2 regions of the Pseudoalteromonas sp. SWYJZ19 genome follow, and region 1 is predicted to be linked to the other one. Evidence: predicted binding sites of a transcription regulator. Region 1 holds the regulator's gene; the other holds the start of a gene.
The links. The regulator NrdR, encoded in region 1, represses ribonucleotide reductase genes. The targets are predictions, from matches to a motif close to AAACACNANATNTNGTGTTT.
Positions count from the first base shown of each region.

Region 2: nrdA (class 1a ribonucleoside-diphosphate reductase subunit alpha) is a predicted target of NrdR. The motif match lies at 11,173-11,192, and genes of this name have one in related genera.

Region 1 is NZ_JADYXI010000003.1:8,324-24,735, reverse strand. It holds gene thrA (bifunctional aspartate kinase/homoserine dehydrogenase I) at 1-1,009, shown strand, start outside; gene thrB (homoserine kinase) at 1,019-1,954, shown strand; gene thrC (threonine synthase) at 1,966-3,249, shown strand; gene glyA (serine hydroxymethyltransferase) at 3,519-4,775, shown strand; gene nrdR (transcriptional regulator NrdR) at 4,880-5,329, shown strand; gene ribD (bifunctional diaminohydroxyphosphoribosylaminopyrimidine deaminase/5-amino-6-(5-phosphoribosylamino)uracil reductase RibD) at 5,332-6,456, shown strand; gene I6F45_RS03825 (riboflavin synthase) at 6,484-7,137, shown strand; gene ribBA (bifunctional 3,4-dihydroxy-2-butanone-4-phosphate synthase/GTP cyclohydrolase II) at 7,167-8,279, shown strand; gene ribH (6,7-dimethyl-8-ribityllumazine synthase) at 8,380-8,844, shown strand; gene nusB (transcription antitermination factor NusB) at 8,860-9,270, shown strand; gene thiL (thiamine-phosphate kinase) at 9,316-10,290, shown strand; gene I6F45_RS03800 (phosphatidylglycerophosphatase A family protein) at 10,287-10,772, shown strand; gene I6F45_RS03795 (ligand-binding sensor domain-containing diguanylate cyclase) at 10,811-13,897, shown strand; gene dxs (1-deoxy-D-xylulose-5-phosphate synthase) at 13,971-15,833, opposite strand; gene ispA ((2E,6E)-farnesyl diphosphate synthase) at 15,939-16,412, opposite strand, start outside.
Region 2 is NZ_JADYXI010000015.1:41,692-58,103, forward strand. It holds gene lapB (lipopolysaccharide assembly protein LapB) at 1-259, opposite strand, end outside; gene I6F45_RS14880 (lipopolysaccharide assembly protein LapA domain-containing protein) at 262-543, opposite strand; gene ihfB (integration host factor subunit beta) at 565-852, opposite strand; gene rpsA (30S ribosomal protein S1) at 920-2,587, opposite strand; gene cmk ((d)CMP kinase) at 2,684-3,394, opposite strand; gene aroA (3-phosphoshikimate 1-carboxyvinyltransferase) at 3,501-4,778, opposite strand; gene serC (3-phosphoserine/phosphohydroxythreonine transaminase) at 4,778-5,860, opposite strand; gene gyrA (DNA gyrase subunit A) at 5,979-8,678, opposite strand; gene ubiG (bifunctional 2-polyprenyl-6-hydroxyphenol methylase/3-demethylubiquinol 3-O-methyltransferase UbiG) at 8,856-9,566, shown strand; gene I6F45_RS14920 (HAD-IA family hydrolase) at 9,566-10,246, shown strand; gene nrdA (class 1a ribonucleoside-diphosphate reductase subunit alpha) at 11,312-13,594, shown strand; gene nrdB (class Ia ribonucleoside-diphosphate reductase subunit beta) at 13,660-14,790, shown strand; gene yfaE (class I ribonucleotide reductase maintenance protein YfaE) at 14,790-15,062, shown strand; gene aldA (aldehyde dehydrogenase) at 15,150-16,412, opposite strand, start outside.

The sequences.
Region 1 (16,412 bases):
TATTAATCAGCTTGAGCGCCAACAAGCGTGGCTTGAAAAACGTAATATTAAACTCAACTTGTATGGTGTTGCTAACTCTCGCCAATTACACCTTGATAGTGAAGGTATTGCTTTTGGTGATTGGCAGCAAAAATTGGCCTCATCTGAGCAGGCGTTTGATTTAAAACTAGTAGAGCAGTTTGTTAAGCAAAATCATTTAGTAAACCCTGTGCTTGTTGACTGTACGTCGTCGGATGCACTTGCTGCGCAGTATGTAGACTTTTTAAATGCAGGTTTTCATGTGGTTGCTGCCAATAAAAAAGCAACAACAAGCTCATACACGTATTACCAAGATTTAATTGCAGCAACGCAAAAGAATAATCGTAAATTTTTATACGAAACGAACGTTGGTGCAGGCTTACCAGTAATCGACAACTTACAGTCATTATTTGGTGCCGGTGATGAGTTATTAGAGTTTAGCGGTATTTTATCAGGTTCACTTTCGTATATGTTTGGCGCACTTCAAGATGGTTTGTCACTTTCTGAGGCAACTATTAAAGCCAAAGAAAGTGGCTTTACTGAGCCAGATCCTCGTGATGATTTATCGGGTACCGATGTAGCACGTAAGTTATTGATCATCGCTCGCGAAGCCGGTATGAAATTAGAGCTAAGCGATATTGAAGTTGAGTCAGTATTACCACCAGGTTTTGCACAAGGTGATAGCGTTGATGAGTTTATGGCAAAACTACCAAGCTTAGATGCTGATTTTAACGACCGTATCAAAAGCGCTGCGAGCGAGGGTAGGGTACTTCGCTATGTAGGCACAATTAAAGAAGGCCACTGTAAAGTAGGTATTGAAGCGGTAGATGCAAAGCATGCGCTTAGTGTCATTCGTGATGGTGAAAACGCACTGGCTATTTTAAGCCAATACTACCAGCCACGTCCGTTTGTAATTCGTGGTTATGGCGCCGGCTCGGAAGTAACAGCCGCGGGTGTATTTGCTGATATTTTAAAAACGTTATCGCGCTAGGAGCTCGTTATGATTGAAGTATATGCTCCGGCGTCTATTGGTAATTTTGCAGTGGGTTTTGATGCACTTGGCGCAGCGCTTGCGCCAATTGATGGCAGTTTGTTAGGTGATGTAGCCGTTGTAAGCGCAGCACCAAGCGACGAATTTATTTGCACAGGCGAGTACGCTCACAAGTTACCAAGTGATGCTAATGAAAATTTAGCGTACCAGTGCTTAGTGCATTTTAGAGCGCATGTTGCGCCTACTATGCCAAGCGTAAAGCTCGAGCTTAAAAAGAACTTACCAATTGGCTCTGGGCTTGGCTCTAGTGCATGTTCGGTCGTGGCTACTTTTGCTGCCCTTGATAAGTTTGCAAAAACTAATTTAAGTCAGGTTGAGCTTATTGAACTGATGGCTGACTTTGAAGCTGTAGTAAGTGGCGGTCGTCATTACGACAACATCACGCCATGTTATTTAGGTGGCTTGCAGTTAACAGGTGATTTAATTCCTGATAAATCGATTGCACTGCCTGTTGATGAAAACTGGTACTACGTTGCTGCGTTTCCTGGTTTTTCACTCAACACTGCAAAAGCGCGCTCTGTTTTACCAAAAGAGTTGAACATGCATGCAAGTGTTGAGTTTGCTCAGCGTTTGTCGGCATTTAGTAGCTTGCTGTTAACTAATCGTTTTGACGATGCGCTAAGCATAATGAAAGATGAAATAGCAGAACCTTACCGCGCACCGCTTATAAAAGGCTTTAGTGAAGCCAAAGCAAGCTTGCCAGCGCTGGGCGCTGAAATAGTCAGTATTTCGGGCGCAGGACCAACCTTATTTAGTGTGTGTAAAACACTTGAAGCTGCACAGCAATGCGCGCAGTGGTTAGAAACCAATTACATTAACGAGCAAGGCTTTTGCCACATTTGTAAATTAGATAACGACGGCACGCGTCAATTAACAGTTTTATAGGATAGGTAGTCATGCAATTACATAATTTAAAAGATAGCTCACAAAAAGTGTCGTTCGTTGAAGCCGTAAAAACAGGTTTGGGTCGTAATCAAGGTGTGTTTTTCCCTGAATCCCTTGCCCCACTGTCCGATGTTGATGCATTGCTTGATATGGACTTTGTTACACGCAGTGGTAAAATATTATCTCACCTAATTGGTGATGAGCTGCCAAGCGACACTGTGACACAAATGGTTAAAAATGCATTTAACTTTCCAGTTAAGCTGGTGGAAGTTGAAGAGAATACATACTGCTTAGAGTTGTTTCATGGTCCTACACTTGCGTTTAAAGACTTTGGTGGTCGCTTTATGGCAGAGTGTTTAACGCAGTTTAACAAAGACGAGAAAGTAACTATTTTAACAGCAACATCGGGCGATACCGGTGCAGCTGTAGCGCATGCTTTTTACAATAAACCAAATATCGATGTTGTTATTTTATACCCTAAAGGCAAAATTTCACTTGCTCAGCAAAAGCTATTTACTACGCTAGGTAACAATATTCATTGTTACGCAGTTGAGGGCAGCTTTGATGATTGCCAAGAGCTAGTTAAAAATGCCTTTTTAGATGAAGAAGTTAAATCAACACTTGGGCTTAACTCAGCTAATTCAATTAATATTAGCCGTTTAGTTGCTCAGGTTTGTTACTACTTTGAAGCCATCGCACAGCTACCAAAAGAAAAACGCGCAACAGCACATATATCAGTACCTAGTGGTAACTTTGGTAATGTGTGTGCCGCAATGATTGGTGCGGTTATTGGTTTACCTGTTGGCAAATTAAGTGCAACAACAAATCAAAATGATACTGTGCCGCGCTTTATGCTTGATAAAAACTGGACGCCAAACGCAACGCTTGAGTCGCTTTCAAATGCGATGGATGTAAGTAAGCCAAACAATTGGCCGCGTGTACAAACAATGTTAGATAATAACTGGTTTAGCTACGATAATTTTTATTCAACAAGCGTAAACGAGCAAGACACGCAAGCCGTGATGAAAAAAATTCAACAAACTGGCTATGTTGCGGAGCCTCATACTGCTATTGCTTACCAAGGTCTTGTTGAAAATCGGGCACCTGGTGCAGCGGGTATCTTTTTAGCGACAGCTCATCCTGCTAAGTTTAAAGAAAGCGTAGAGGGTATTCTAAATATTGAATTAGGTATGCCAAAACCACTTGCTGATGCACTAGCAAAACCATGCCTAGCAAGCGATATGAACGCCGATTACGACGAGTTACGTACCGAAATGCTCGCTAAATTAGGCTAAGTTAAATTAAAAGGAAAAGCGGCTTGAGCCGCTTTTTTTATAACTTTATACGGATGAATACACTTAGTTATATTTACTAATTAAATGTAGTGAATATAATTCATTTAAAATTATTATGGCTTTATAAAAAAATATCATCTTAAAAGAGCTGTGAAATAGTTTCAATCCCTGTTTAAATATCCTCAACTTAAGAGCGTAGGCAAAGAGTCGTTTAAAGCGTACAATAAAGCCTCTAAAAAACACCATACACGTTGCCCTAGGAGACCCCAATGTTAGAACGTAGCATGAATATTTCGGATTTTGATCCAGAGTTATTTGACGCGATAACCAAAGAAACTGCTCGCCAAGAAGAGCATATCGAACTAATCGCTTCAGAAAACTACTGTAGCCCACGCGTACTAGAAGCGCAGGGTTCACAGCTTACAAACAAATACGCAGAAGGTTACCCAGGCAAACGTTATTATGGCGGTTGTGAGCATGTAGATGTTGTTGAGCAATTAGCAATTGACCGTGCTAACGAATTATTTGGTTCTGACTATGCTAACGTACAGCCACATGCTGGTTCGCAAGCAAATGCGGCTGTTTTTCTAGCATTGTTAGATGCAGGCGATACTGTATTAGGTATGAGCTTAGCTCATGGTGGTCACTTAACTCACGGTTCTCACGTAAGCTTCTCTGGTAAGCTTTACAATGCAATTCAATACGGACTAGATGAAGCAACGGGCGAAATTGATTACGCACAAGTTGAAGCGCTAGCACTTGAGCATAAACCAAAAATGATTATTGGTGGTTTCTCAGCGTACTCAGGTATTGTTGATTGGGCTAAGTTCCGTGAAATTGCTGATAAAGTAGGTGCTTACCTGTTTGTTGATATGGCTCACGTTGCCGGCTTAATTGCGGCAGGCGTTTACCCAAGCCCAGTTCCTCATGCACACGTTGTAACAACAACTACGCATAAAACACTTGCAGGCCCTCGTGGTGGTTTAATTATTTCTGCATGTGGCGACGAAGCTATTTACAAAAAGCTTAATAGCGCTGTTTTCCCTGGTGGCCAAGGCGGTCCTTTATGTCATGTTATTGCAGCAAAAGCAGTGGCATTTAAAGAAGCACTTCAACCAGAGTTTAAAGTATACCAAACACAAGTTGTTAAAAACGCAAAAGCAATGGTTGCAGTTATGCAAGAACGTGGCTACAAAATCGTTTCTGACAAAACTGAAAACCACTTATTTTTACTTGATTTAATCGATAAAGATATCACTGGTAAAGATGCGGACGCTGCCCTAGGCAACGCTAACATCACAGTTAATAAAAACTCAGTGCCAAACGATCCACGCTCACCATTTGTAACATCTGGTTTGCGTATTGGTTCTCCTGCAATCACTCGTCGTGGTTTTACAGAAGTAGAGTCAAAAGAGCTTGCTGGCTGGATTTGTGACGTACTAGATAACATCACTGATGAATCTGTACAGGCGCAAGTTAAAGAAAAAGTAAAAGCTATTTGTGCAAAATTACCTGTATACGCTTAATTGCATAAGCAGTAGTAATTTAGATCACAACTGTTTAGTTTTTTGCTAAGATAAAAGGCCGCTATTTAGCGGTCTTTTTTGTTTTAAAACGGAAGTACCGAGTTATGCATTGTCCATTTTGTACCGCAAAAGATACTAAAGTAATTGACTCACGCCTTGTAGGCGGAGGCCATCAAGTTCGCAGACGTCGTGAATGTAATGATTGCCACGAGCGCTTTACTACATTTGAAGGCGCTGAACTGGTTATGCCTCGCGTTGTTAAGCAAGATGGCAGCCGGGAACCGTTTAACGAGGATAAGCTTTTAAATGGCTTAAATCGCGCACTCGAAAAACGCCCAGTGAGTACAGAGCAAGTAGATGAAGTTGTAAATATAATAAAATCACAACTACGCGCAACGGGTGAGCGAGAAATTTCAAGCCATTTGGTGGGCGAATGTATTATGGAAGCACTTAAAAAACTCGATAAAGTTGCGTACGTAAGATTTGCTTCTGTTTATCGCTCGTTTGAAGACATACGCGAATTTGGCGAAGAAATTGCCCGTTTAGGGGAGTAACAATGCAAAGCCAAACTATTTTTACCGAACAAGACGAAATGTATATGGCACGCGCCATAGAACTTGCCAAAAAAGGGCGGTTTACTACAACGCCTAATCCTAATGTTGGCTGTGTATTAGTTAAAAACAATCAAATAATTGGTGAGGGTTTTCATCAATTAGCAGGCCAAGGGCACGCTGAAGTAAACGCGTTAGCTATGGGGGGCAACAGTGCACAAGGCGCTACCGCTTATGTAACGCTCGAACCTTGTAGTCATTATGGGCGTACGCCACCGTGTGCTGAAGGCTTAAAAAAGGCAGGCGTAGTAAAAGTAATTGCTGCTATGGTTGATACAAATCCACAAGTTGCAGGCAAAGGCCTTAAAATACTGAGCGACGCCGGTATTGACGTTGCTTATGGATTACTTGAATCACAAGCTCGCGCACTTAACGTTGGCTTTTTTAAGCGAATGGAACAAGGCTTACCTTATGTGACCTGTAAAATGGCAGCAAGCATAGATGGTAAAACAGCGCTTAAAAATGGGCAAAGTAAGTGGATCACAAGTTCCGCAGCTCGCCAAGATGTACAGTTATACCGAGCGCAAAGCTGCGCTATTTTAACCGGTGCCGATACCGTGTTAGTAGACGATGCTAAACTTAATGTGCGACTAAGCGAGTTGCCTTGCACGTTACCTACCGATTTACCGCTTCGCCAGCCCGTGCGTGTTATAATTGACTCTCAAAATCGCTTAACACCTGACCTTGCTTTATTTAAAATCCAAAGTGATGTAATTATATTTACGACTAAGGTTGATAAATCCCTGCAATGGCCGCATTTTGTAAAGCATATTGAAGTAAGTGAAAGTAACGGTAAAGTTGATTTACAGGCTGTTTTAGAAAAGCTTGGGCAACTGCAGTTTAATAATGTTTGGCTTGAGAGCGGAGCAACACTTGCTGGTAAAATGACAGAGCTTGATTTAGTTGACGAGTTTGTTTTTTATTTGGCGCCTAAATTAATGGGCCATGATGCAAAAAGTTTAGTTAATTTTCCTGAATTGACGAGTATGCAAAACACCGTTAATTTAACATTTAATGAATGTGCGCGCATTGGTGACGATTTACGTATCACCGCGTTAAAAGCTCATTAAAACCACTTAATAAAAAAGAGTAGCGCTATGTTTACTGGAATAATAGAAGCCACAGGCAAAATTGCTTTATTACAAAAAAAACAAGGCGACTTAGCTATTCGCATTCAAAGTGCTGATCTTGATATGAAAGATGTAAAGCTAGGCGACAGCATTGCAACCAATGGTGTTTGCTTAACCGTAGTTGATAAACATATTGACGGCTTTAGTGCTGATTTATCTAACGAGACGATTGGTTTAACCGGTTTTGCTCACTATGCTTTAGGGCAAACGGTTAATCTTGAAAAAGCCATGCAACCAGTTTCGCGTTTGGGCGGTCATTTAGTATCTGGCCATGTTGATGGCATTGCGACTATCACAAGTATTGCAGCAAATGCGCGAGCAACAGAATATTGGCTTACAACCGACGAAAATTTAATGAAATACATTCCGTACAAAGGTTCGGTATGTATTGATGGTATAAGCCTGACAGTAAACGCTGTAGAGGGCAATAAATTCAAATTAACAATTGTCCCACACACGAGTGAGCAGACCACAATTTCTCATTTTAAAGTAGGTACTCAAGTTAATTTAGAAGTCGATCAAATTGCACGTTATTTAGAGCGCCTTATAAAAGGTGCAGAGCAACCAACGGGCTCTGATATTTCGATGAGCTTACTCGCAAAAGCGGGTTTTATTAAATAACGAAACTGATAACTTACACGAGCAAATTTATGAATTTACACAGCGCACAAGAAATCATCGATGATATTAAAGCCGGTAAAATGGTTATTTTAATGGATGATGAAGATAGAGAAAATGAAGGCGATTTAATAATAGCTGCTGAGCATATTAGCGCTGAAGCGATTAACTTCATGGCGACTCATGGCCGTGGTTTAATTTGTTTAACCATGACACAAGATCGTTGTGAGCAACTTGATTTACCGTTAATGGTTAAAAACAATGGTGCTGCATTTTCGACTAACTTTACAATGTCGATAGAAGCATCAAAAGGTGTTACAACCGGTATTTCTGCTGCTGATAGAGCGCGCACAGTGCAAGCGGCTATAGCAAAAGGCGCAGTGCCAACTGATATTGTTCAGCCTGGTCATATTTTTCCAATTATGGCACAACCTGGTGGCGTATTAACTCGCGCAGGACATACTGAAGCTGGCTGTGATTTAGCACGTTTAGCTGGGCTTGAAGCATCATCAGTTATTGTTGAAATACTCAATGCTGACGGCACCATGGCGCGTCGCCCTGATTTAGAAGTGTTTGCTAAAGAGCACGATATTAAAATTGGTACTATTGCTGATTTAATTGAATACCGTAACTTAAATGAAACGACAATTGAGCAAGTTGCAAAATGTAAGTTGCCTACTGTTCACGGTGAGTTTGATTTAGTGACTTACAAAGACACAATTGACGGCCAATTACATTACGTATTGCTTAATGGCGACATAAAAGAGCAAGAACCGACAAATGTACGTGTACATTTGCAAAGCACTTTTAACGATATCCTACTTTCAGACAGAAGTGCTGACCGCAGCTGGGGCCTTTCTGAAGCAATGGCCTATATTGCTAAAAATGAAGGTGCTTTAGTTATTTTAGGTAAGCAAGAAAGCACTGAAGAGTTAGAGGCAACTGTAAAAGCATTTGCAGCAGCTGATGTTGGCGAAAGCGTTACGCCACGTAAATTCAAAGGTACATCTCGTACTGTTGGCGTAGGTTCGCAAATACTTGCAGATCTGGGAATTAAACAGATGCGTTTAATGAGTCGTCCTAAAAAGTATCATGCACTTTCGGGCTTTCATTTAGAAGTTGTTGATTACATTGAGCCACAATAAGCATCACGCTTAAACTAGGCTATTATTTTATTTTTATGGTATGATGCGCAGCAATTTTTGCGCAATCGCAACCGCTTGAACTTATTTTTAGGGTTATCAAATGAAAATTATTGAAGGTAGTAAGTATGCTCCAGGCAAGAAATTTGCCATTGTCATTTCTCGTTTTAATGACTTTATTGGCAGCAGCCTCCTTGCAGGTGCTGTTGATGAGCTAAAACGCACTGGCGGCGTATCTGATGACGACATTACCGTTATTTATGTACCAGGCGCGGTAGAATTACCTTTAGCGGCTAAACGCGTTGCGGCAAAAAAAGAGTATGATGCAATCATCGCATTAGGCGTAGTGATCAGAGGTGGTACACCACACTTTGACCTAGTTGCTGGCGAATCAAACAAAGGTCTTGCGCAAGTATCACTTGAGTATGATATCCCGGTTGCATTTGGCGTATTAACCACAGAAAGCATTGAACAAGCAATTGAGCGTGCTGGCACCAAAATGGGCAATAAAGGCGGCGAAGCTGCTTTAGGCGCGCTTGAAATGGTTAATGTGTTAGATAAAATTTAAGTTTAAGGAATTTTTGTGAAACCAGCAGCAAGACGTAAAGCACGTATCTTAGCACTCCAAGCCGTTTATTCTTGGCAAATAAGTGGCAATTTAATTGCCGATATCGAACAACAAATGTTGATCGAAACAGACGTTACTAAAATTGATGTTGAATACTTTAAAGACCTAGCGACAGGTGTTGCTGTAAATTACAAGCAACTAGATGAAGCTGTATCGCCACATTTAACACGTCCGTTTAATGACTTAGATATGGTTGAGCGCGCAATTTTACGTTTAAGCAGCTATGAACTTAAGTTCCGCGACGATGTACCTTATAAAGTTGCTATCAACGAAGGTATCGAGCTGGCCAAAATATTTGGCGCTGAAGACAGCCATAAATTTGTAAACGGTGTACTTGATAAAGCTGTTAAGCATTTACGCAAGTAAGTAACCGTTAAAGAGGGGAGCCGGCATAGGCCGGCTTTTTTGTGTATGAAGGAATTTGAATTAATTAACCGCTACTTTAAAGGTCGCGGGATCACCCGTCGTGATGTAAACCTAGGTATAGGGGATGATTGCGCTTTAGTAACCGTTCCACAAAACTGCCAACTTGCCGTTACAACAGATACTCTTGTTGCTGGCGTACACTTTTTTGATGATATTTCCCCTCGTGCATTAGGCCACAGAGCGCTTGCTGTTAATTTAAGTGATTTAGCGGCCATGGGCGCTGAGCCAACGTGGGTTTCAGTTGCGTTAACCTTGCCAAGTATTGACCCAAAGTGGATTGAAGAGTTTACTGAAGGCATGCATGAAATTGCAGAATACTTTAATGTGCAAATTATAGGTGGCGATACTACTCAGGGTCCATTAACTATCACTATTTGTGCAAAAGGGACTGTACCAGAAGGGACTGCACTTCGCCGTAGTGGTGCGAAAGTGGGTGATTGGATTTATGTTACAGGTCCGCTAGGTGACGCTGGACTTGCAATTGAGTCTCGCAAACAAGGTATAAGTATTGAGCCAGAGCATTTAAAGTACTTAAATAAGCGCTTTGACTTTCCAACACCGCGTGTTGCTGCTGGGCAGGTATTGCGAGGCCTTGCATCATCGGCTATTGATGTATCGGACGGTTTAATCGCTGATTTAAGTCATATACTTGATATGTCGCAAGTAAATGCAGTTGTGAATATTGAAAGTATTCCGACTTCAGATGCAATGCAAGCAAGCCTTGATTTTAATCAGCAGCTGCCATTTATTCTAAGTTACGGTGATGATTACGAATTGATTTTTACTGTACCTGATAGCAATAAAAGTATGCTAGATATAAAACTGCGTCAATATGGTGTAGATGCAACATGCATAGGCCAAATTAAAAGTGGCGATGGTCAAATTGAACTTTTACACAACGGTGAAAAGTTTGATTTTAAGCAGCAAGGTTTTGAGCATTTTGCAAAGGAGCTGGTTTGAACAAAAACCGAAAGTTTAATTTAAAGCGCCCACATCAGTTTTTTGGTTTGGGTTTTGGTACTGGGTTAGCCCCTAAAGCACCTGGTACATTTGGCACTTTTGCTGCACTGCCATTCATTTTTATGACTATGTATTATCCGCTATGGTTGCAAATTGTGTTTGCCGTAGTGATCAGTATATTTGGTATATGGGCCTGCGGTAAAACGGCTGATGATTTAGGCGTGCACGACCATCCTGCTATTGTATGGGATGAAGTGGCAGGTTATTACATTACAATGATTGGTGCAGCACTTAGCTGGCAAACATTACTCGTTGGTTTTTTGTTATTTCGCTTTTTTGATATAGCAAAACCTGGCCCAATCCGTATGCTAGACAAACGAGTACATGGTGGTTTAGGTATTATGGCCGATGATATACTTGCGGGCGTTTTTTCGCTTATATGCTTACAGGCGCTAATAAAAGTGGGTTTACTACCCTTTTAATTTTTTATATTTGATTTGTTTAACTAGGTGGCAGCAATATGATGCGATTTTTACTGGTTTGTGTACTGATGTTGTGCGCGACACCAAGTTGGGCTTCAATTAGTGATTACGTAGTTAAGCAATGGAATATAAAAGATGGTCTACCTTCGCAATCACTTAAAAGCGTAGTACAAGACCAGCAAGGCTATATGTGGCTTGGTACTCAGTTTGGCTTAAGCCGTTTTGATGGCACAACATTTACAAACTACAACACGCAAAATAGCCCGTTCTTGCCTAGTAATGGTATTAATAAACTTTTAGTCGATTCTAGTGGCTTATTATGGGTAGGTACTAAAAGTGGCTTGGTAGTTATTAATCCTGCCACATTTGCAGCACAAGAGTTTAATATTAAAGGTCCAGTAAGAGATATTCTTGAGGACTCCAAAGGCAGCATATGGATTGCGGCTAATGGTTTATACTATGTAGATAGAGGGCAAGTTGATTTACGCACTCAAGTAAATGGCCCCCTACCTATTGTTAATGCTACCGTAATTACCCAAATTGTTGGCTCTGTTAGCCAAATGGCACTCTCTCCAGAAGGTATTTGGCTAGTTAATGATCGTCATTTATTACGCCTTACTAAAAACTCATCAGATTTCTCTAAACTACGTTTAGAGCTTACCGCTAAAATATCGTTACCAGAGCGCTTAGCGCAAACCATAGTGCACGATTTATCATTCTTAAACGGTAATTTGTATATAGCCTCTGAGCTAGGTGCATACTTTTTAGATTTAGATGACGAACTAAGACCTTTTCCTTTACCAAATGCAAATAACTCAGCCGTTTATAAGTTTATGAGTGATACCGATGGTGGCTTATGGGTTTCGACTTATGGACGTTTATTATTTAGAGATAAAACCGGTGAGTGGCAATGGGTAGAACCAAGCCAACTTGATCAAAGCATATGGTTTGCTGATATTTTTAGAGATGATAAAAATAACGTTTGGTTAGCAAGTTTTAGTGAAGGCTTATGGCTTGCCCATGAAGGGCGGGTAGAAAGGCATTCAGCAGTTTCAGATATGACCGAGTCTGTTATGGCTATTAGCCAAGCTCCAGATGGAAAACTGTGGGTTGCTAACAAAAGCGGCATTGGTTATTTCGATTTAGATAAAAGTTTTATTAATTTAGTTCCAAGTAGTAAATATGGATACGCGTCAGTACACGATCTACAATTCGATGGTGAGCGATTATATATAGCCACGGGGCGCGGCTTATTTGTTTTTGAAAACAAGACACTTTATACCGTCCCTGGTCGAGCGCTTCGCGATAACCCGGTATTTGCAATAAGTCGCTCTAGTAAAGGCGGTTTTTGGATTGGTACCGGACGCGGTTTATATCGATTAAATTATGCTGGTTTAACGCCTTTTGCATATAACGCTTTTTTAGGTAGTAAGTTTATTACCTACGTATTGGATAAAACAAACTTTGGTGTGATTGGTACTAGTAAAGGCGCATATTACTTTACAGACCGTGGCATTGAAAAAATTGGTGACCAAACAACACTTGAAAGCGCATACGTAACTAGCGTGCTCCATATAGATGGTGTGGGTATTTTAATCGGCTCTCTTAACGACGGGCTTTTTTACAGAAGTACGCAAGGGCAATGGCGTCAACTCGATGCAGCTAATGGTTTACCGTATGGTTCTATATTTAGCCTAGAATATGATGAAAAATTAAAGCATGTTTGGGTAAGCACCATGAAAGGTGTTTACAGAATGCCTGTAGAGCAATTTAAGACAGAGATAAAAAGCCTAAAAGTTGAAGAAGTAATTTCATCTTTTGACCGTCAACTCGATGGTAAAGCGAATCAATGTTGTAGTGGACTTGGGCATGATGCGGTAGCAGACACCGGCAATTCTATTTGGTACCCAAGCTTACAAGGTGTTGTTGAAATACCTAAAAATGTAGAGCTATTTGGTGTGCTTGCATTAAAGCCAACAATAGAAACAATAACAACACCACTTCGTCATTTAACCACCGCTGCGCTTGGTAAAAAACCATCATTAGAAACAGACGAGCGTGATATAACGCTAACTTACACAGCTATTGATTATTATGCACCAAACAGTATTGAATTTAGATATAAACTAAGTGGCTTAGATAGTGACTGGCGCTATGCTAATACGCGACGTGAAGCTATTTATACTAACTTGCCTCCAGGCTCGTTTTTGTTTCAATTAGAAGCGAAGCGCCAAGGTGAAGACTGGACTAAAGCGCAAGAAGTAGAATACGGTTTTGTAGTGCCTGAGCGCTTTGACGAAACTATTTACTTTAGGCTTTTAATTACCAGTGGCTTTATTTTGCTTTTCTACCTTATTTTTTGGGTGTTTAGAGCGCAAGAGCGTAGAAAACAAGAAGCATTAGAGGGCTTGATCACCGAGCGTACCTTAGAGCTTCGTCAAGCTAATGATAAATTAGGCCAAGTGAATTCACAGCTTAAATTAGTTAGTCACTCAGATGAGTTAACAGGGCTGCGTAGCCGTCGCTTTTTGTTTGATCAACTCCCTAAAGATATTGAACACTTTCAACGTAATTCACAATCGCTGCAGGCACAAGGCAAGTCACTGGTGCTGGTAATTATTAACTTTGATAATTTCAGCCGTATCAATGATGCCTATGGCCCAATTGCAGGTGATAGCTGCTTACAGCAAATGGCTGCATTATTAAATTCGCGTACGCAGGGCTCTGACTATGTGGCACGTTGGAGTGGTGATGAGTTTTTACTATTATTACGTGATTTTAAATGCAATAAAATAGACAGCTATGCTTCAGATCTTTGTAAAGTAATAGCGGCTAATTTATTCCAATTACCAAATGGAAAAACAACTAATATCACGGCATCAATTGGTTGGTCATTTTATCCATTACCACTTTTGGGTGGGCAGGTAATTAGCTGGGAAACATCTATTAACCTAGCTGATATTTCACTACACCAAGTTAAAAAGCGCGGTGGTGATGGTGTTGCAAATATTACGTTTGATGATCAGCTTGATGCATTTGAGTTTGAACAAAATTCTAACGTTGATCAACAATTAGGTATTTTACAAAGCAATGGCCTAGCTGATATTAAAGTGTGGATGCGCTGATCAGCAATATTTGATATTAAAAAAGGAGCCTAGGCTCCTTTTTTAATATGCTCAACTTTAGATGTATAGGAAGTTAATTAATAAACGCTTTAATAGCGGTTAATATTCCTTGCTCGCCTAACCCCATTTCATCGTGCATTTCATCTTGGGTGCCGTGTTTAATAAACTCATCAGGAATACCTAAGTTAAGGATATTAATATCAGCTTTTTGCGTTGCTAAGTATTCGTTAACTGCAGAGCCGGCACCGCCAGCGATTGCATTATCTTCAAGCGTAACAATTACATCGTGGCTAGCTACAAGCTCATTTAAAAGCGCGGTATCAAGAGGTTTAATAAAGCGCATATTAACAAGCGTTGCATCTAACTCACTTGCTGCAAGCTGTGCATTCTCAAGTAATGTACCAAATGATAAAATGGCAATTTTACTGCCTTTTTTGACAGTATCTGCTTTACCAATTTCAAGCAGTTGCATATTGCTTTGAATTTCTGCAGTACCCGCACTACCGCGAGGGTAACGAACGGCAACTGGGCAATTTGCTTTATAACCAGTGTATAGCATTTGACGGCACTCGTTGGTATCGCTTGGCGCCATAATCACCATATTTGGAATACAGCGCATAAAACTTAAATCGTATGCGCCTTGATGAGTTTCACCATCGGCTCCAACAATACCGGCGCGGTCAATGGCAAATAATACAGGTAAGTTTTGCAGTGCAACATCATGTATTAATTGGTCGTACGCACGTTGTAAAAAGCTTGAGTAAATAGCAACAACAGGTTTTAAACCTTCACAGGCGAAACCAGCAGCTAAAGTAACAGCATGCTGCTCTGCAATAGCCACATCAAAGTATTGATCTGGATGTTCTTTAGAAAAACGGACCATGCCTGAACCTTCACGCATTGCAGGCGTGATAGCCATTAACTTGCTATCTTGCTCGGCCATATCGCATAACCAATCACCGAATACTTTTGAGAAAGTAGCAGCACTAGGTTTAGATTTAGGCAGACTAGTTGTGCTCGGATCGAATTTTGGTACACCATGGTAGCCAATAGGATCGGCTTCAGCTGGTTTATAGCCCTTACCTTTTTGTGTTTTTATATGTAGAAGCTGTGGGCCTTTTAAATTACGCATATTACGTAGCGTATCAACAAGCATGTTTACATCGTGACCATCAATTGGACCAATATAATTTAGGCCTAATTCTTCAAAGAAGGTACCCGGGATCATCATGCCTTTAATGTGCTCTTCCATTTTACTGGCAAGTTGCTTTACAGGAGGTACACCTGAGAGTAACTTTTTACTACCTTCACGAATGTTAGTATAAAAGCTACCCGATAAAATACGGGCAAAGTGATTTGTTAATGCGCCAACATTTTCAGAAATCGACATTTCGTTATCATTTAAAATAATAAGCATGTCTGATTTTACATCACCTAAATGATTCATCGCTTCAAATGCCATGCCTGCGGTTATAGCCCCGTCGCCAATAATGGCAACAGACTTTCGACCTTTGCCTTCTTTTTGTGCGGCAATAGACATGCCTAAAGCAGCTGAAATAGACGTGCTTGAATGGCCTACGCTAAACGTATCGTATTGACTTTCATCGCGAAAAGGAAAAGGGTGTAAACCGTCTTTTTGACGAATAGTGTGCATTTGCTCGCGACGACCAGTAAGGATTTTATGCGGATAAGCTTGATGACCCACGTCCCAAACTAGGCGATCGTCTGGAGTGTTATAAACATAATGCAGCGCAACGGTTAGTTCAACCGTCCCTAAACCAGACGCTAGATGACCGCTACTTTGCGATACTGAGTTGAGTAAATAATCGCGCAGCTCATTGCTAAATGCAGGGAGTTTGTCTTGCGCTAAGTCACGCAATTGGGCTGGCTCGTCAACCAAATTAAGTAATGGATACTTGCTACTATCAAGTGTCATGGTTTTATATATATCCTTCGCTAACATTAATTAATCCAAAGCTTTTACGAATAATTAATGTTGAGTAATAATGTCAGTGCTAATTGCAATACGTATGAGCAAAAATTAGTGGTCACGCTCAATTAGGTAATTTGCTAGCGACGCAAGAAGTGTTGTGTCAGCATCTATATTTGCTAACGCTTCATGGGCTTGTTGTATTAAATTTTGCGCCTTTTCTTTAGCGCCTAGCATACCTAATAACGCCGGATATGTCGCTTTATTCGCGGCAATATCGGAGCCTTGTGGCTTTCCTAAAATAACTGTATCGCCTTCAACATCTAAAATGTCGTCGTGTACTTGAAATGCTAGCCCTATAGCATACCCAAAAACACTTAAATTTTCTAAGGTTTGTTGATCAGCCTTTTCACTGCACAGTGCACCAAGTGTAATTGCGCAATTAATTAGAGCCCCGGTTTTTAGCTTATGTATTCGCTCAAGCTCTTGTACGGTAATTACTTTATCAGTTGCTGCTATATCAAGGCCTTGTCCGCCAACCATACCCTGAAGGCCTGATGCGTGGGCAAGTGTAGCAATCATTTT
Region 2 (16,412 bases), on a different contig from region 1:
GGTCTAATTCACCTCTACGACGAAACATAGCGGCAAGTGTAGAATAGTGTTCAACCGAGTCGGCTGACACTTCAAGTAAGTTAATTAAATGCTCTAAGCCTTGATCTTCTTCTCTGTCGAGTAGAAACTTTAAGCCTTTGCTGTATTCAGAAGTGATCTGACGATTAAGTTGATGAGCTTGGTTTTTAGCACTGTTTTTACCCATAATCCAACCGTAACCGGCGGCAACAGGTAATAGTAAAAACAAAAGCTCAATCATAGTTAGGTGTCTTTATTCGCGGCAAGCTTTTTTTTATCTTTTTCAGGCGCTAATTGCTTTTTTAAACGGTAGTTTTGCCACTTTAATTGCGAAAACAATTTAAAGCTAATAAAACAACCAATCAAAACACCTAATAAAAAGCAGATACTTATTATTACAGCTAAAGGTAATGTATTACTGGCTATAATATAATTTATTTGTACTAACTGTGGGTTTTGTGACCCTAATACAAATGCACTGATAAGGCATAGTGCAACCAGAATAATTTTTAATACCTTGAACAAGTAACTACTCCACTAAGTTAACTAGGCAATGCTTTCATTTACGCGGTCGCGTAATTCTTTGCCTGGTTTAAAATGAGGTACATGCTTTCCTTCAAGCTCAACTGTATCGCCAGTCTTAGGATTACGACCTGTGCGAGGAGCACGGAAATGCAAAGAGAAACTACCAAAACCTCTGATCTCAATACGATCTGAAGTAGATAATGAGCCGGCCATTTGTTCAAGAATTTCTTTTACAGCATTCTCAACATCTTTCACTGGAACGTGTGCGTGTTGTTCCGCAAGTGTTTCTATCAGTTCTGACTTAGTCATAGCGTTTCCTTAAAAAGAGATATAGGAAGGGCAAAAAATGCCCTTCCAACTAAAAACTAATTATATATTAGTCTTTTTGTGCATTTGCGAAAGCAGCTGCCATTGCGTTTTCAAACACTGGCTCTTCTTTCTTAAGCTTCTCTAGTACTTCTTTCTCTTCTGCTTCGAAAAGAGCTTTTACAGATAAGCTTAAAGTGCGGTTCTTACGATCAACACCAACGTATTTAACTTCAATCTCGTCGCCTACAGAAACAACAGTAGTTGCATCTTCAACGCGCTCTTGAGCGATATCAGCTACACGGATGTAACCTTCAACGCCTTCGATAAGTTCAACAGTTGCGCCTTTCGCATCAACTTCAGTCACTTTACCTTTAACAATAGCACCTTTTTTGTTTGCATCAAGGTAGTTATTGAATGGGTCAGCTTCGATTTGCTTAACACCTAGAGAGATACGTTCACGCTCTGGGTCAACTTGCAATACGATAGCAGTGATTTCGTCGCCTTTCTTGAATTCACGTACAGCTTCTTCGCCAGGTGTATTCCAAGAAATGTCTGAAAGGTGTACAAGACCGTCAATACCACCGTCAAGACCGATAAAGATACCGAAGTCAGTGATTGATTTGATCTTACCAGTAACTTGATCGCCTTTGTTCTGTAGACGAGCAAATTCCTGCCAAGGATTAGCAATACATTGCTTAAGACCAAGAGAAATACGACGACGTTCTTCGTCAATTTCTAAAACCATAACTTCAACAGTGTCGCCTAAGCTAACAACTTTTGAAGGATGGATATTTTTGTTAGTCCAATCCATTTCAGAAACGTGTACTAAACCTTCAACGCCTTCTTCGATTTCCACGAAACAGCCGTAATCTGTAAGGTTAGTAACACGACCAGAAAGTTTAGAACCTTCTGGGTAACGACCAGCGATAGCTGCCCATGGATCTTCACCAAGCTGTTTAAGGCCTAGAGATACACGAGTTTTATCTTTGTCGAATTTAAGAACTTTAACTGCGATTTCGTCGCCAACATTAACGATTTCTGAAGGGTGCTTAACACGCTTCCAAGCCATATCAGTAATGTGTAGTAGACCATCAACACCACCAAGGTCAACGAATGCACCGTAGTCAGTAAGGTTCTTAACGATACCTTTAACTTCTTGACCTTCAACAAGGTTAGCAAGAAGCTCTTCACGTTCTTGTGAGTTTTCAGATTCGATAACTGCACGACGTGAAACAACAACGTTGTTACGTTTTTGGTCAAGCTTGATTACTTTAAATTCAAGCTCTTTGCCTTCAAGGTGAGTTGTGTCACGTACTGGACGAACATCAACAAGTGAACCAGGTAGGAAAGCACGGATTGAATCAACTTCAACTGTGAAACCGCCTTTAACTTTACCGTTGATAACACCAGTAACAGTTTCTTGCTCTTCACATGCTTTCTCAAGACGGATCCATGCTTCGTGACGCTTAGCTTTCTCACGAGAAAGAATAGTTTCACCGAAACCGTCTTCAATTGCATCTAGTGCAACATCTACTTCGTCGCCAACAGCAACTTCAAGTTCACCAGCAGCATTTTTGAACTGCTCAGCAGGGATAGCACTTTCTGATTTAAGACCAGCATCTACAAGTACAATGTTGTTCTCGATTGAGATTACTGTACCTTTAACGATAGAGCCTTGCTCTGCTTCAAAACCCTTTAAGCTTTCTTCAAATAACTGCGCAAAATTTTCTGACATACGAATATACGTCTCTATATATTATACCAATAAGCAACCATGCTGCATGGGGTTGTTAAAATAGCACTGGCATCCTGCTGGCGCATAAAATGTGTTTTAGCTTCGTTTAGGAAGCTTACCTTCAGAGATAGCAATATCTAATAAAGTTATTACTTTATCAAACACTTGCTGTGCATTAAGTTCGCTAGTATCGATCTCAATAGCATCCTCTGCAGGCACAAGCGGAGCAACGGCACGATTCATATCGCGCTCATCACGAGCTTGAATATCCTGTAATAGACCACTTAGTGTAACATTAAGACCGCGCGTATTCAACTCAACAAAACGTCTACGAGCACGTTCTTCTGCGCTTGCTGTTAAATATATTTTTAACGGTGCATCTTGAAAAACCACAGTGCCCATATCACGACCATCGGCGATTAAGCCATTTTCAGTGCGAAATGCACGCTGACGGCGTAATAATGCTTCACGAACGCGAGGTAATGCTGCAACCTTTGACGCTGCAGCGCCTACTTCTTCATTACGAATAGTAGTCGTTACATCTTCGCCTTCTAAAATAACTTTTCCTGCATTAGTTTGGCTATCTACCAAAAACTGCACATCTAAATTTGCAGCAAGAGGGACAAGCCCTTCTTCATTGTCTAATGCAATTTGGTGATGAAGTGCAGCTAAAGATAAAACGCGATAAATCGCACCACTATCTAGTACATCCCACCCCAACTTGTCGGCTAACAAGCGACAAACAGTTCCTTTACCTGAACCACTTGGGCCATCAACGGTGATCACGGGCATTAATAACGCCTGCATTTAAAACCTCCTGCAATGCACACCTAAATAAACCGCGACATTATACGTCAGTTATTAAAATATATCTGCTATTAGTGTGTAACTTTTGTAATTACTTCTAAATAGCTTATTCACTGACTGATGCTAAAACATTGAAAAATGTAGGAAATGTTTTATAAGTACACTTTGGATCATTAATCGTTATTGGCTTTCCGCCTACGGCAACCATAGCAAAACACATAGCTATACGGTGATCGTCGTAAGTGTCTATTGCTACATCGTTGAAGTGTTTAGGCGGTGTAATTTCTATAAAGTCATGCCCTTCTACAACTTCAGCGCCTACTTTTCTAAGCTCAGTTGCCATTGCGTACAAACGGTCTGTTTCTTTAACGCGCCAGTTATAAATATTACGAATAGCGGTTTTACCTTTAGCAAACAAAGCAACTGTTGCCAGTGTCATTGCTGCATCAGGAATTGCATTCGCATCTATATCTACGCCATTAAGCTCGCCTTTGCGAACAACTAAACGCTCATCATACCAATCAATTTTAGCGCCAACCTGCTCCATAACTTTAGCAAAGCCAATATCACCTTGAACCGATTTAGCGCCAACACCTTTAATTTCTATCTCGCCACCGGCTATCGCTGCGGCTGCAACGAAATAAGAAGCCGATGAAGCATCACCTTCAACCATAATACGCTCGATTGATTGATACTGTTGACCACCTTTAACGTTAAAAGTTGCATAGTCACTGTGCTCAACATCAATACCAAAGCGCGCCATAACACCTAACGTAATATCAATATAAGGTTTAGATACTAAAGTACCCTTAATAGTTATATTTGTATCGCCGTTAAATAAAGGTGCTGCCATTAACAAGGCAGTTAAAAATTGACTTGAAATACTGCCGTCAATTTCAACTTCACCGCCGTTGATTTGGCCGCCTACGATTTTAAGTGGTGGATAATCTTTATGTTTTGTATAGGTAACATCGCCACCCAGCGTTTGTAGAGCATCAACTAAGTGCCCTATTGGACGCTCTTCCATACGCGGCTCGCCTATTAGCTCGTACTCACCACTTACAGCAGCAAGTACAGCGGTTAGAGGTCGGTAGGCAGTGCCTGCATTACCTAAAAACAATGGTTCACTTGGTGTTTTAAACACACCACCAACACCCTCTACAGTGGCTACAGTGCGTTCTTCATTAAGTGTCACATTTACACCTAAAAGCTTCAGAGCACCCAACATATGACGAATATCATCACTATCAAGTAAGTTCTCTACAACAGTAGTACCACTAGCAAGCGCTGCTAATAATAAAATACGGTTTGATAAACTTTTTGACCCAGGTAAGGTAACTGTGCCGTTTACACGAGAAATGGGCTCTAAACGAAGTTGCTCCATTAGCTATTTTCCTTTGCAAAGGCAGCCATAAAGTCAACTAGTGCTTGAACACCTTCAAGTGGCATTGCGTTGTAAATGCTGGCGCGCATACCGCCCACTATTCGGTGACCTTCCAAAGCAAGTAAACCCGCTTCGTTAGATTGAGCAACAAATTTGCTATTTAAGCTTTCATCATTCAACCAAAAAGGAACATTCATACGTGAGCGACAATGCTTAGCAACAATATTTGAATAAAAATCAGAGTTATCGATAAAATCATACAGTAAATCTGCTTTAGCAATATTTTGTGCTTCCATGGTTTTTACACCACCATTGCTTTCAAGCCATTCAAATACTTCAGCCGCTAAATACCAAGCAAAAGTCGGTGGGGTATTAAACATACTGCCCTGCTTTGCTTCAAGTGCGTAATCTAAAATACCAGGTTTTGCTAAACCTTCACGCTCTAGTAATGTTTTACGTACAATAACGATTGATATACCCGATGGGCCAATATTCTTTTGTGCACCGGCATAAATTAAATCAAATTTATTAACGTCTATTTCGCGCGATAAAATAGTTGACGACATGTCTGCAACAATTGGTGCTGTTGGGTGGCTAGGTACATCAAAAATCTCTAAGCCATCAACGGTCTCGTTAGGGCAATAGTGGATATACGCTGCATCTGCTGGTAAATCCCAGTCAGCAACCGCTTTAATAGAAAACTCGCCATCAGCATCATTACGTATATCGGTAAAAGTCGTTTGAGTGAATTTACTCGCTTCATCTCTCGCACTTTTTGACCATACGCCATTTTCGCAATAAAAAGCGGTTTTACCTTCTTGGTGTAAGTTTAGCGGTACAGCACTAAATTGTCCTCGGCCACCACCATGCATAAACAACACTTCAAACTCATCACTAATATTCATTAAGCGGCGAAGGCTAGCTTCACATTTTGCAGTAACCGTTAAAAACTCTTTACTACGATGGCTTATTTCCATCACAGAAACACCCAAACCTTGCCAATCTAGGAACTCTTTTTGCGCTTTTTTCATCACCGCTTGCGGAAGCATAGCCGGTCCCGCACAAAAATTATATTTACTCATTACCTTTGCCTCATTCCAGTAATTAAAAATTTCAAGCCTGATCGCACTGCAAACAAGCTGTATTAGTTTTATTCAACAACATAAAAAAAAGCGGCTAAAGCCGCTTTTTCAATTTCAATTATTCAGAAGGAGGATTGTCATCCACTACTTCTTCAATAACCGTATCAACTGTTTCAACGTCTTCGATATCAATTAAGTCACTCTCAGTAACTTCAATCTCTTCTATACGTTGTAAACCAACTACTTGCTCTCCGTCAATAGTTCTGATCAAAATAACACCTTGCGTGTTACGTCCAACCGTAGAAACTTCATTAACGCGAGTTCGTACTAAGGTACCACGATTAGAAATAATCATTATTTCATCGTTGTCATCAACTTGCACAGCACCAACAACAGCACCGTTACGTTCACTCACCTTGATAGATACAACACCTTGTGTTGCACGACTCTTAGATGGATAATCTTCAAGCTGTGTACGTTTACCGTAACCATTTTCAGTTACTGTTAGAATAGCACCGTCAGTTTTTGGTACAATTAACGATACTACGCGTTGCTCGTCTGGCATTTTAATACCACGAACACCTGTAGCAGTACGACCCATTGGACGAACACCTTTGAAACGAATCTCAGGGTTGCCTTCTTCATCAAGTACTGGGTTACCGTTTTCATCAACAACGGTTGTTTCTTCAGCTTCTTTAAAACGTACTACTTTACCAGCATCAGTGAACAACATAATTTCGTTGCTACCATCGGTAATATCAACACCAATTAAGCTATCGCCATCATTTAAGTTAACAGCAATGATACCGCTTGCACGTTGACGACTGTAAGCCGTTAATGGTGTTTTCTTAACAGTACCAAATGCAGTTGCCATAAAGATGTATTTATCTTCTGCGTACTCGCGTACTGGCAATATAGCTGTAATACGTTCATCAGCTTCAAGTGGTAACAAGTTAACAATTGGCTTGCCGCGCGCTGCACGACTTGCTAGTGGTAACTGATACACTTTAAGCCAATATAAACGACCCGCTGTAGAGAAACACAATATAGTATCGTGCGTATTTGCAACTAACAGACGTTCAATGAAATCTTCATCTTTCATCTTCGTTGCTGACTTACCTTTACCACCACGACGCTGCGCTTCGTAATCAGACAATGCCTGATACTTCACATAACCTTCGTGAGAAAGCGTTACTACAACGTTTTCTTCAGTAATTAAATCTTCTAAGCTTATATCGTGAGCTGCGGCGTTAATTTCTGTACGACGCTCATCGCCATATTGCTCTTTAATTTCTACTAGTTCGTCACGAATAACTTCCATTAAACGCTCAGGCGTAGCCAAAATATATAAAAGATCAGCAATTAAATCTAATAAGGTTTGGTATTCACTTATAATTTTTTCGTGTTCAAGACCAGTCAACTTATGTAAACGTAAATCTAATATTGCTTGAGCTTGTTGCTCAGAAATATAATATTGACCATCACGAATACCTAAATCAGCGGCTAACCAATCAGGACGAGCTACATTATCTTCACCCGCTTTCTCAAGCATGCCTTGTACATGACCTAGTTCCCACGGACGCGCTGTTAAAGCAATTTTAGCTTCAGCAGGTGTAGGAGATTTACGAATAAGCTCGATAATTGGGTCAATGTTTGCAAGTGCAATCGCTAAGCCTTCAAGCGTGTGTGCACGGTCGCGGGCTTTGCGTAAATCAAACACGGTACGACGAGTTACTACTTCACGACGGTGAATAATAAACTCTTCAAGCATTTCTTTTAAATTAAAACACTTAGGTTGGTTATTAATTAAAGCAACCATATTCATACCAAACACAGTTTGTAACTGAGTTTGTGAATATAAGTTATTTAGAATAACTTCGCCTACGTCACCACGTTTGATCTCAATAACGATACGCATACCGTCTTTATCTGATTCATCTCGTAGCGCGCTAATACCTTCAATTTTCTTATCTTTAACCAGCTCAGCAATTTTTTCAATTAGGCGAGCTTTGTTAACTTGATAAGGAATTTCGTGAACGATGATTGTTTCACGGCCTGTTTTTTCATCGATTTCGACGTCGGCGCGTGCACGCATGTACACTTTACCACGGCCAGTTAAGTAGGCTTGTTCGATGCCCTTCTTACCGTTGATAATTGCAGCCGTTGGGAAATCAGGACCAGGGATATAATCCATTAACTCTAAAATAGTTAAATCAGGATTTTGAATAAGTGCCAAACACCCGTTCACAACTTCAGTTAAGTTATGTGGTGGAATGTTTGTAGCCATGCCTACTGCAATACCCGACGAACCATTCACTAATAAATTAGGAACTTTCGTTGGTAAAACATCAGGGATGAACTCTGTGCCATCGTAGTTAGGAACGAAATCAACCGTTTCTTTTTCAAGATCGGCTAATAACTCATGCGACATTTTTGCCATACGTACTTCTGTATAACGCATTGCCGCTGCTGAATCACCATCAACCGAACCGAAGTTACCTTGGCCATCTACAAGCATATAACGTAGTGAGAATGGCTGAGCCATACGAACTATCGTGTCATAAACTGCACTGTCGCCGTGTGGGTGGTATTTACCGATTACGTCACCGACCACACGGGCCGATTTTTTGTAAGGCTTGTTCCAGTCATTACTAAGCTCGTTCATTGCAAACAAAACGCGGCGGTGAACAGGTTTTAAACCGTCACGTACGTCTGGTAATGCACGTCCTACTATTACGCTCATTGCGTAATCTAAGTAGGAGTTTTTTAACTCGTCTTCAATATTGACTGGCAGAATTTCATTGGCGAGATCAGTCATTTGATATCACATTCCTTCAGTATCAGCTCTCAACAACCCGGTATTGGGTATTAAGAGTATTTGTTATTATTACTAATAGCCATGCTATCACAATTAATTTCAATTTACAGGCGCAAAACTTTGCGATTTATCAATTTAGCCCTATATAATGGCCTCAGATTGACGAGGAAGTATTTTATGACCGAACATCAAAATGTAGATCACGCAGAAATAGCAAAATTTGAAGCCATCGCAGAGCGGTGGTGGGACCTAGACGGAGAATTCAAACCTCTTCACGAAATTAACCCGTTACGTTTAGATTTTATAGCAAACAAAACGCAAGGCTTATTCGATAAAGAAACACTCGATGTTGGCTGTGGTGGCGGCATTTTAAGCCAAAGCATGGCGCGTATGGGTGCTAAAGTAACCGGTATCGATATGGGGCAAGAGCCTTTAACTGTTGCTAAATTGCATAGTTTAGAGACAGGCGTAAATGTAGATTACATAAAAGTACCTGCCGAAGAGTTTGCATCGCAGTACCCTGAGCGCTTTGATGTAATAACGTGTATGGAAATGCTTGAGCACGTACCCGACCCAGCTTCTATCATTCATGCTGTAGCTGCACTTGCCAAACCAGGTGCAGACGTGTTTTTTTCAACCCTGAACAAAACCCCTAAAGCATATTTATACGCGATTGTTGGCGCCGAAAAGCTGTTGAAAATGGTACCTGAAGGTACACATGACCATAAAAAGTTTATAAAACCTGCGCAACTTATTGTATGGGCGGAGCAAGCGGGTTTAAAAGTACGTGCAAGTACAGGGCTTTCTTATAACCCACTATCAAAGCAATATACGCTTAATAACGACGTTAGCGTAAATTACATACTTTATTTTGAGAAGTTAGCTTAATGGCTAGCTCTCAAGCCCCACTGCCTCTTATTGAGTACGATGCATTTTTATTTGATTTAGACGGCACCCTGCTCGATACCGCTGATGATTTAGGCGCCGCTTTAAACGCAGTGCTTATAAGTAATAAAATCACACCTGTTAGTAGTGATGTATACCGCCCTGCAGCATCTAACGGCGCAGGCGCATTATTAGAGGCTGGTTTTAAAGAATTATGGGCTAAACAACCCCAAAGCGAGCTTATAAAGCAATTAGTTGACGAGTACGCTGCAAACATAGCAAAGCACACGCATTGCTTCTCTGGTGTTGAATCGTTACTTATCGCCCTTGATCTGAAAAAGATCAAATGGGGGATCATGACTAATAAACCAGGGTTTTTAACCGATCCTTTAGTGGCAGCTATTCCCGCATTAAAAAATGCCAGTGTGATAATAAGTGGCGACACATTAGCTGAAGCGAAGCCATCACCTCTACCACTGCTACATTGTGCAAAGCTTATGCAGGTAGAACCAAGCCGTTGTTTATACATTGGTGATGCACAACGTGACATACAAGCAGGCAAAGCGGCAGGTATGCATACCGCAACGGCACTTTGGGGTTACATCCCAAGTAAAGATGAAGCGATAGCTTGGGAAGCCAATTTTAACTGGCTAAGCCCAATTGATGGTTTTAACCATATATAGTGCTATGTTAATTATTAAACACTATATATTGTGATTGTGTTAGTTTTCACACAAAGCTTGCTGATAAAAAAAGCAGTCAGAATTTATTTTTAAAATGCGTAAATTTAGCAGATCATTAGTTTACTTTTTAAACGCCTTTGGTTGAGTGGTCGTTTAAGTGTGAGCGTCTACTAACACAAATACGCTATACCGAAGTTATCCACAAATAGGGGCAATTATGTCCCTTGCAAAACAACTCAGACCACATTAGAGTTTTATTAACACTTTGATGGGATTGATATTTCAATTAAGTGGAGGGGCTAACACCATACTCAAATTTTGAATATGATGTTAGCAAAGACACTTGCTCGAGTTTTAAGAAAGTGCCCAAGTTTGGAAGTTTGAGCGTAACTTATTCTTATATTCTCAGCAAGTGACTAACTCAGATTTAGGATAACTAAAATTGAAGTTCAGTTTATCTATAGAAATATCAGAAAGTGTAATAATAGGTATTTTTAAAATTATTACACTGAGCAGCATGCTCTTTGTATAAACTTAAATGGGCTATCTTTTAGCCCATTTCTATATCTTCCCTCTAATTATGCTTTTTATTTATAAAAGCGTTCAACCATGAACACTAAACAACTCACTTAGATAGTGCACTGAAACCATATATAGTGCCATGTTAATTATTAAACACTATATATTGTGATTGTGTTAGTTTTCACACAAAGCTTGTCGATAAAAAAAGCAGTCAAAATTTATTTTTAAAATGCGTAAATTTAGCAGATCATTAGTTGATTTCTGCATATTCTAACTTAAATGATTGTTCGAAGGTGAGTGTCTACTAACACAAATGCGTTATCCCAAAGTTATCCACAAATAGGGGCAATTATGTCCCTTGCAAAACAACTCAGACCACACTATCTTGTGATCTCTAAATTGAACAACACCAGATATTGTGGCCAAATGTTATTCAATTAAATTCGCCATTACGGTGAAACTTATAATAAATGAGTACTTACCTTGCCATTGCGAGGTATGACGCATTGGTCAAAATACATAATTCCCAAGGAATACAGGCAAATGAACCAACAGTTATCTGTAAGCAAACGTGACGGGCGTAAAGAGCCACTTGATCTTGATAAGATCCATCGCGTTATTGAATGGGCCGCCGAAGGTTTAAAAAACGTATCGGTTTCGCAAGTTGAATTAAAATCACACATTCAGTTTTACGACGGTATTCGTACTAAAGACATACACGAAACCATTATTAAAGCTGCTGCAGATCAAATTTCAAAAGAATCGCCTGATTACCAATACCTAGCGGCACGTTTAGCTGTATTCCATTTACGTAAAAAAGCGTACGGCCAATTTGAGCCACCACGTTTATTCGACCATGTAACAAAAATGGTTGGCGATAAACGCTACGACGCCCACTTACTTGTAGATTACACTGAGCAAGAACTAGACGAGCTTGATGCGTACCTTGATCATTCTCGCGATCTTAATTTTAGCTACGCGGCTGTAAAGCAGCTTGAAGGTAAATACCTTGTTCAAAACCGTGTATCGGGTGAGATTTACGAAAGTGCACAGTTTTTATATATTTTAGTAGCGGCGAGCTTATTTTCTGACTACCCACGTGAAACACGCGTTTCTTACATTAAGCGTTTTTACGATGCAGTCTCGTTATTTAAAATATCACTACCAACGCCTATTATGGCAGGTGTACGTACGCCGACTCGCCAGTTTAGCTCATGTGTATTAATTGAGTGTGGCGATAGCCTTGATTCAATTAACGCTACATCGTCTGCGATTGTTAAATACGTTTCACAACGTGCGGGCATTGGTATTAACGCAGGTCGAATTCGTGCGCTTGGTAGCCACATTCGTAACGGCGAAGCGTACCACACTGGTTGTATTCCTTTTTATAAGCACTTTCAAACAGCTGTTAAGAGTTGTTCGCAAGGTGGTGTACGTGGCGGCGCAGCAACATTGTTTTACCCGCTTTGGCACTTAGAAGTAGAAAACCTACTTGTGCTTAAAAATAACCGTGGTGTAGATGACAACCGTGTTCGCCACCTTGATTACGGCGTACAGTTTAATAAATTAATGTACTCTCGTTTAATTAAAGACGATTACATTACGTTATTTAGCCCATCAGACGTGCCAGGCCTTTACGATGCATTTTTTGAAGACCAAGAAGAGTTTGATGCGCTTTACGTAAAATATGAGCAAGACGAATCTATTCGTAAAAAGCGTATTAAAGCCATTGAGCTTTTCTCTATGTTTGCACAAGAGCGTGCAAGTACAGGTCGTATTTATTTACAAAATGTGGACCACTGTAATACACACAGCCCGTTCATTGCTAAAGTTGCGCCTATTCGCCAATCTAACTTATGTTTAGAAATTGCATTGCCAACTAAGCCACTAAGCAACGTAAACGACGAAGAAGGCGAAATTGCCCTTTGTACACTGTCTGCGTTTAACTTAGGCGCCATTGAGTCACTAGATGAGCTTGAAGAGCTAGCTGAACTTGCAGTGCGCGCACTTGATAACTTACTTGATTTCCAAGACTACCCTGTACCGGCTGCAAAAAATGCGACTATGGGTCGTCGTACACTAGGCATAGGCGTAATTAACTACGCATACTACTTAGCTAAAAACGGTAAGCGTTACTCAGATGGCAGCGCAAATGCACTGACTCACAAAACGTTTGAAGCGATTCAATACTACCTAATGAAAGCATCAAACGAGCTTGCTAAAGAACGTGGTGCATGTCCTAAGTTTAACGAAACAACGTATTCACAGGGCATTATGCCAACAGATACGTACAAACGTGACTTAGATAAAATTTGTGATGAACCACTTCACCTTGATTGGGATACATTACGTGCCAGCATTAAAGAGCACGGCATGCGTAACTCAACACTAAGTGCGTTAATGCCTTCAGAAACATCGTCGCAAATCTCTAACGCAACAAATGGTATTGAGCCACCACGTGGTCACATTAGCGTTAAAGCAAGTAAAGACGGTATTTTGAAACAAGTAGTGCCTGAGTACGAACGTTTAAAGAATAACTACGAGTTATTATGGGATATTCCATCAAACGATGGTTACCTACAACTTGTGGGCATAATGCAGAAATTTGTTGACCAAACTATATCGGCAAACACAAATTATGATCCAAATAAATTCGAAGGCGGTAAAGTACCTATGCAAGTCTTATTAAAAGACTTACTAACTGCGTACAAACTGGGTGTTAAAACCTTGTACTACCACAACACTCGCGATGGTGCCTCAGATATGCAAGAAGATACTCCAGAAGTGGAAGATGATGATTGTGAAGGCGGCGCGTGTAAAATATAGTTATTAATTTTTATTTTAAGCGGGCATTTAGCCCGCTTTTTCTGATAGTTTTTTGAGTGATAAACATGTCTTATACTACATTTAGCCGAAACCATAATAACCAAATGCTAGAGCCAATGTTTTTTGGCCAAACTGTTAACGTATCTCGTTATGACCAACAAAAATACCCAATTTTTGAAAAGTTAATCGAAAAGCAACTATCTTTCTTTTGGCGTCCTGAAGAAGTAGATGTAAGCAAAGACCGTTTAGACTTTCAAGCATTACCAGATCACGAAAAGCATATATTTTTAAGTAACTTAAAATATCAAACTTTGCTTGATAGCGTACAAGGTCGTTCACCTAACGTTGCCCTACTTCCTATTGTATCGTTACCAGAGCTTGAAACATGGATAGAAACGTGGGCATTTAGTGAAACGATTCACAGCCGCTCGTACACGCATATTATTCGTAATGTTACGCAAGCCCCTGAACTTATTTTTGATGACATAGTTAGCAACGATAAAATCAGCGAACGTGCCGATGCTGTAACCACATACTACGATGACTTAATTAATTCAGTGTCGCTTTACAACCTTTACGGTGAAGGCAAACACGAAATTAACGGCAAAACAGTGATCGTTAATTTGTTCGAACTTAAAAAGAAACTTTACCTTGCCATGATGTCGGTAAATATTCTTGAAGCCATTCGTTTTTATGTAAGCTTTGCGTGTTCGTTTGCGTTTGCTGAGCGTGAATTAATGGAAGGTAACGCTAAAATCATTAAGCTTATTGCGCGTGATGAAGCACTTCACCTTTCGGGTACTCAGCATATTTTAAATATTATGCAAGACGGTAAAGACGACCCAGAAATGGCAATTGTTGCAGCTCAGTGCCGCGACGAAGCGATTAAAATGTTTGTAGAAGCCGCAGAGCAAGAAAAAGAATGGGCAGAGTACCTATTTAAAGATGGTTCTATGATTGGTCTAAACAAGCATATTTTATGTCAGTACGTTGAGTACATTACTAACGCACGTATGACCGCTATTGGCTTACCAGCACAGTTTGAAAATAACAGTAACCCTATTCCATGGATTAATTCATGGTTAGTGTCTGATAACGTGCAAGTAGCACCACAAGAAGCTGAAATTAGCTCATACCTTGTTGGTCAAATCGACTCGCAAGTAGATGCCTCTGAATTTGGTGACTTTGATTTATAATGAGTGACAAGTCTGCTGCAAGCATAACGCTTGCAGAAAACAGCCAGTGTATAGAATTTACCACTGGCTGCCCTTCTGTTTTACAGTGCTTAGAATCCATGAAAATAGACGTTGCATTCCAATGCCGCGAAGGTTACTGCGGCGCCTGTAGAGCAACGTTAGTTTCAGGTAACGTCGAGTATAACGAAGAGCCACTGGCGTTTGTGCGCGAAGGCGAAATACTCCTGTGCTGCTGCAAGCCTAATGGTGACATAAGCATAAATTTAAAATAATTTATGAACAAAATAAAAAGCCGATAATAAATTATCGGCTTTGTTATTTATAAATCAACGACCCAGGGAGATTGTTGTTTTATCATATTATTTTTCTTTTAAGTAAACGGTTTTCTTTTCTAGATATTGCTCTAAACCAAACTTACCGTCTTCACCGCCAAAACCACTTTGTTTCCAGCCATTATGAAAACCTTGATGCTGCTCACCCATACCACGGTTAATATAAACTTCACCCACTTCTAATTCGTTAATGGCTTTATTAATATCTGAAAAGTTTTGCGTAAATATATAAGCGCTTAAGCCATAAATACTGTCGTTACAGTACTGTATTGCTTGATCCATATCTTTAACTTTTACAATAGGGAGTACTGGGCCAAAAGTTTCTTCGTGTACTGCAATGTTATCTTGCTTAACGTCTACAAGTAACGTTGGTTCGTACCAACAACCACCTTCGAAACCCTCAACAGACGCAACTTTACCACCAGTGGCAATGCTTGCACCTTGCTTAATACTTTGTTGAACAATGTGATCAATGTTGTCTATTTCACGTTGATTACATTTAGGCCCCATTTGTGTATCTGGGTTCATAGGATCCCCAACACGAAGTGCTTTTACTGCTGGTATAAATTTAGCCATAAATGCATCGTACACAGACTCTTGAACATATAAACGCTCAACACAGGTACATACTTGCCCGCAGTTAGCAAAGCGACCCCAAAGCGCACCTTCAACAGCCTCATCAAGGTCGGCATCTGCCATAACAACCATCGGGGCTTTACCGCCAAGTTCAAGCATTACAGGCGTCATGTATTCTGCGCTAGTTTTATAAATTTGCTTACCTGCCGCAGTAGAGCCTGTCATGGTGATCATTTTAGTAATTGGGCTTTCACACAATGCTTGGCCAACAACAGAACCTGATCCATTAATAACGTTTAGCACGCCAGCAGGAATCCCCGCTTCGTTTGCTAAACGACCCAGCTCGGTGGTTGCTAAAGGTGTTTCTTGGGTAGGTTTTAATACAATAGAGTTACCTGTAATCAACGCAGGTCCAATTTTACGACCAGCCAATGCCAGCGGAAAATTCCACGCAGTAATACCAACAACTACGCCACGCGGCACTTTATGAATGTATATTTTTTCATCTTCGTTATCTGAAGGTAAAATATCGCCTTCAATAGTAAGTGCATGGTCGCATGCATAGTCAATAAAAGTCGCTGTTACGTCGACTTCCATTTGTGCAACTGATAGCAATTTACCTTGCTCTGCAACAAGCATTGGTGCAAGAATATCTTTATTTTCACGAATTTTATTAGCAAACACGCGCAATATATTTTGACGTGTGCGAGCTGT